2 regions of the Psychrobacillus sp. FSL H8-0487 genome follow, and region 2 is predicted to be linked to the other one. Evidence: a T-box and tRNA genes for the amino acid it is inferred to sense, from the RefSeq annotation. Region 2 holds a T-box; the other holds one or more tRNA genes.
The links. The T-box of region 2 lies ahead of proS (proline--tRNA ligase). A T-box ahead of a tRNA ligase gene usually reads a tRNA of that ligase, here a tRNA-Pro.
Positions count from the first base shown of each region.

Region 1: it has a tRNA-Pro gene. The T-box ahead of proS (proline--tRNA ligase) is inferred to sense a tRNA for this amino acid. The anticodon was not compared.

Region 1 is NZ_JBBOZA010000001.1:93,794-96,259, reverse strand. Features, by position in the region: rRNA gene MHI47_RS00495 (16S ribosomal RNA) at 1-626, opposite strand, end outside; tRNA gene MHI47_RS00490 (tRNA-Ala) at 806-881, opposite strand; tRNA gene MHI47_RS00485 (tRNA-Pro) at 894-970, opposite strand; tRNA gene MHI47_RS00480 (tRNA-Arg) at 976-1,052, opposite strand; tRNA gene MHI47_RS00475 (tRNA-Leu) at 1,068-1,156, opposite strand; tRNA gene MHI47_RS00470 (tRNA-Gly) at 1,172-1,246, opposite strand; tRNA gene MHI47_RS00465 (tRNA-Leu) at 1,264-1,348, opposite strand; tRNA gene MHI47_RS00460 (tRNA-Lys) at 1,377-1,449, opposite strand; tRNA gene MHI47_RS00455 (tRNA-Thr) at 1,458-1,533, opposite strand; tRNA gene MHI47_RS00450 (tRNA-Val) at 1,547-1,622, opposite strand; rRNA gene rrf (5S ribosomal RNA) at 1,647-1,762, opposite strand; rRNA gene MHI47_RS00440 (23S ribosomal RNA) at 1,883-2,466, opposite strand, start outside.
Region 2 is NZ_JBBOZA010000001.1:2,956,741-2,959,206, reverse strand. Features, by position in the region: gene MHI47_RS15120 (alpha/beta fold hydrolase) at 8-790, opposite strand; T-box leader at 1,017-1,231, shown strand; gene proS (proline--tRNA ligase) at 1,281-2,466, shown strand, end outside.

The sequences.
Region 1 (2,466 bases), 2.9 Mb from region 2:
GCCGTGGGATTTCACATCAGACTTAAAGGACCGCCTGCGCGCGCTTTACGCCCAATAATTCCGGACAACGCTTGCCACCTACGTATTACCGCGGCTGCTGGCACGTAGTTAGCCGTGGCTTTCTAATGAGGTACCGTCAAGGTACGAGCAGTTACTCTCATACTTGTTCTTCCCTCACAACAGAGTTTTACGATCCGAAAACCTTCTTCACTCACGCGGCATTGCTCCATCAGACTTTCGTCCATTGTGGAAGATTCCCTACTGCTGCCTCCCGTAGGAGTCTGGGCCGTGTCTCAGTCCCAGTGTGGCCGATCACCCTCTCAGGTCGGCTACGCATCGTCGCCTTGGTGAGCCGTTACCTCACCAACTAGCTAATGCGCCGCGGGCCCATCCTGTAGTGACAGCCGAAACCGTCTTTTAACATCTCCCCATGAGAGGAAATGGATTATTCGGTATTAGCCCCGGTTTCCCGGAGTTATCCCAATCTACAGGGCAGGTTGCCCACGTGTTACTCACCCGTCCGCCGCTAAATCAGAAGAAGCAAGCTTCTTCGTCATTCGCTCGACTTGCATGTATTAGGCATGCCGCCAGCGTTCGTCCTGAGCCAGGATCAAACTCTCCATAATAGTTCACTTCCAGTATGCAGAGCACATTGAAAGCGAACAAATTAGAACTAGTTTAAAAGCTCATTTTGTTTTGCTGGCATCATCATTAAATGATGTCCAAAATTGTTTTGCTATCATCCTAACAAGTTAGTTGAAAGCTATGTTTCTTAACGTTTTGCATGTTCAGTTTTCAATGTTCATGGTGGAGCCTAGCGGGATCGAACCGCTGACCTCCTGCGTGCAAGGCAGGCGCTCTCCCAGCTGAGCTAAGGCCCCGAAAATAATAACTGGTCGGGAAGACAGGATTCGAACCTGCGACCCCTTGGTCCCAAACCAAGTGCTCTACCAAGCTGAGCTACTTCCCGTTATATGGTGCGCTCGGCAGGACTCGAACCTGCAACCTCTTGATTCGTAGTCAAGTGCTCTATCCAATTGAGCTACGAGCGCAATGTTTCAAAAAAGTGGTGCCGAGGACCGGAATCGAACCGGTACGGTAGTCACCTACCGCAGGATTTTAAGTCCTGTGCGTCTGCCAGTTCCGCCACCCCGGCACTTTAGTGAATCTTTGGAGCGGAAGACGAGGTTCGAACTCGCGACCCCCACCTTGGCAAGGTGGTGTTCTACCACTGAACTACTTCCGCTCGGTTATTAAATTAAATGGTGCGGGTGAAGGGAGTCGAACCCCCACGCCTTGCGGCGCTAGATCCTAAGTCTAGTGCGTCTGCCAGTTCCGCCACACCCGCAAAAAATATAATTCACTATAAAAAGTGATGAGCCATGTAGGATTCGAACCTACGACCCTCTGATTAAAAGTCAGATGCTCTACCAACTGAGCTAATGGCTCGAAAAAAGTGGTGCCGGAGAAAGGACTTGAACCCTCAACCTACTGATTACAAGTCAGTTGCTCTACCAGTTGAGCTACTCCGGCAGGAGTAAATATATGGTGGAGGATGACGGGCTCGAACCGCCGACCCTCTGCTTGTAAGGCAGATGCTCTCCCAGCTGAGCTAATCCTCCATGGGATATATAATTTTATTGCAAGCCCAGCGACGTCCTACTCTCACAGGGGGAAACCCCCAACTACCATCGGCGCTGAAGAGCTTAACTTCCGTGTTCGGTATGGGAACGGGTGTGACCTCTTCGCTATCGTCACTAGACTTGAATACTTTTGAAAGACATCTTTTATTATAACAACTCTGTAGAATAATACAAGAGTTATTTTAAAAAGTTTTATTCTTTCAAAACTGGATAAACGACATTGTTACGTTAAACAAAATTTGGTTAAGTCCTCGATCGATTAGTATTCGTCAGCTGCACGTGTCGCCACGCTTCCACCCCGAACCTATCTACCTCATCGTCTTTGAGGGATCTTACTTACTTGCGTAATGGGAAATCTCATCTTGAGGGGGGCTTCGTGCTTAGATGCTTTCAGCACTTATCCCGTCCACACATAGCTACCCAGCGATGCTCTTGGCAGAACAACTGGTACACCAGCGGTGTGTCCATCCCGGTCCTCTCGTACTAAGGACAGCTCCTCTCAAATTTCCTACGCCCACGACGGATAGGGACCGAACTGTCTCACGACGTTCTGAACCCAGCTCGCGTACCGCTTTAATGGGCGAACAGCCCAACCCTTGGGACCGACTACAGCCCCAGGATGCGATGAGCCGACATCGAGGTGCCAAACCTCCCCGTCGATGTGGACTCTTGGGGGAGATAAGCCTGTTATCCCCGGGGTAGCTTTTATCCGTTGAGCGATGGCCCTTCCATGCGGAACCACCGGATCACTAAGCCCGTCTTTCGACCCTGCTCGACTTGTAGGTCTCGCAGTCAAGCTCCCTTCTGCCTTTACACTCTTCGA
Region 2 (2,466 bases):
GTAAAACCTATCCAACAAACTGTTTGATTAGCTCGTTAAATTTTTCTCGTTCTTCCCAGAAAAGCCCATGTCCGCTATAGTGAAATGGAACGAGATGCGAATTTTTTATGGCTTCGTTAAGCTCTTGAGCTTGTTTAAATGGCACAAGCTTGTCATGCACACCATGAACGATTAATGTAGGAACTGTTATTTTAGGAAGATCAGTATCAAGCTTTTCATCTCTTAAAGTGTTGATAATTGCTGCAGTGGACCATCCAGCTGCCTGTAGTCCTAATCCATTAAACCAATTAGAGAATGGGGCAGAAATATATTGAAAGAAGAAAGTATCTGTTACACCTTGCATCATTTTAGGTCGGTCGTTTAATGTTTCTGTAAGAAGTCGGTTCGCTGTTTCTTGTGTAAATCCAGTTGGAGCAGCGGCGTCGATTAGAATCAGTCTCGATAATCCGTAAGCATTGTGACGAGTCGCATATCGTATAGCGATTGCTCCTCCTGTAGAATGGCCAGCTAGAGTAAAGTTGGTTAACTGGAGTGATTTAACTACTGCATGGATGTCATCTGCTAGTCTGTCAAAGTTGTAACCATGGATTGGTCTATCTGACTTTCCAAAACCTCTCCAGTCAATACCTATACAGCGGTAGCCCATTGATGGGAGAACATCATACTGATATTCGAATTGTTCATGGTTTAAAGGCCAACCATGTAAAAATACAATTGTCTTGCTTGCACTAGGATTAATATCCTCTACAAATAAATTCACACCTTGTTCTACGTTTACAAAGTAACCCACGCCAATTCCTCCATGAAAAAGTTTTATAGGTTAAGATACTCGAAAGTGTTTAAATGGGTGATTCGCAAGATACTAACCACAAATCGCAAATTAGATTTTTTTAATCGCAAGTTCGCCTAAGATAATCGCAAGTTCCAAGGCTTGCTCTTTTATAAAAAAACATAAAATTATTAGCAGAGCTTTATTCACATTGTATTAAAGTAGGATATTTGGTATATTATTAGTAATACAATCTACGAAGTGACCAAGTAAATGAGAATTGTGAAACAGAAAGTATAGCCAATGCTGAAAGCTATACCACCGCTTCTTATTGAAACCTATCACGGAGATGTTATGTAAACATAACCGAGTCGTTTTCGTTAACAAACGTTTAGAGGGCTTAAAATTTTTAAGCTAAACTAAGGTGGTACCACGTCTATTCAGCACAGAGACGTCCTTTTACGAGGATGACTTTGTGCTTTTTTCATTGATGTAAATAGGAGGAATATAAATGACAAATCAACAGCAAAACGATTTTACTAAATGGTATATTGACACCATTCAAAAGGCAGATTTAATGGATTACACACCAGTTCGTGGGTGTATTGCTTTTAAACCAGATGGCTTTGAAATTTGGGAGCATATTCAAGATGAGATGAACAGACGTTTTAAAGAAACAGGTCACCGTAATGCTTATTTCCCAATGCTAATTCCTGAATCTTTTTTCCAAAAAGAAAAGGATCATATTGAAGGGTTTGCGCCAGAATTACCATGGGTTACTGAGGCAGCTGGTGAAAAATTAGAAGAGCGTTTAGCATTACGCCCAACATCAGAAACAATGATTGGTCATTTGTATTCGAATTGGATTAAGAGTTATCGTGATCTGCCAGTTCTTATTAACCAATGGGCTAACGTTTTTCGTTGGGAAAAGAAAACACTTCCGTTTATCCGTACTTCTGAATTTTTATGGCAAGAAGGACATACAGCACACGTAGACGAGGAAGAGGCACGTCAGGAAACAATGCAGATGCTTAACATCTATAAAGAGGTTGTAGAGGAGCTTTTAGCAATTCCTGTATATGATGGTCAAAAAACACCTTCCGAACGTTTTGCAGGAGCTGTAGATACCTATTCTATCGAAGCCATGATGAAAGACGGAAAAGCTGTTCAAGCTGGGACTTCTCATTACCTTGGAACAAAATTTGCGGAAGCATTTGATATCAAATACTTAAACAAAGAAAACAAGCATCAGCATGTGCATACAACATCTTGGGGAACATCTACTCGTTTAATCGGTTCAGTTATTATGGTACATGGTGATGAACAGGGTCTTGTATTACCTCCACGTGTTGCACCAACCCAAGTAGTGCTAATTCCTGTGGGTCCTTGGAAGAAGAACCCTGCTATTATGGAGAAACTAGATGAGCTATACGCTGCATTGAAAGCAAAAGGTATCCGTGTTCGTCTTGATGATTCAGATCAATCTCCTGGTTATAAATTCAATGAATGGGAGCTTAAAGGTGTACCGGTTCGTATTGAATTAGGACCTCGTGATTTAGAGAACAATCAAGCGCTGATCAAAGTACGTGACCTGACAGAAAAAGAATCAGTAGAAATTGCTGTTATAGTAGAACGTATTGAAGAAGAGTTAACTACTATGCAAACACGTTTACTGGAGAAAGCTCGTGCATTCCGTG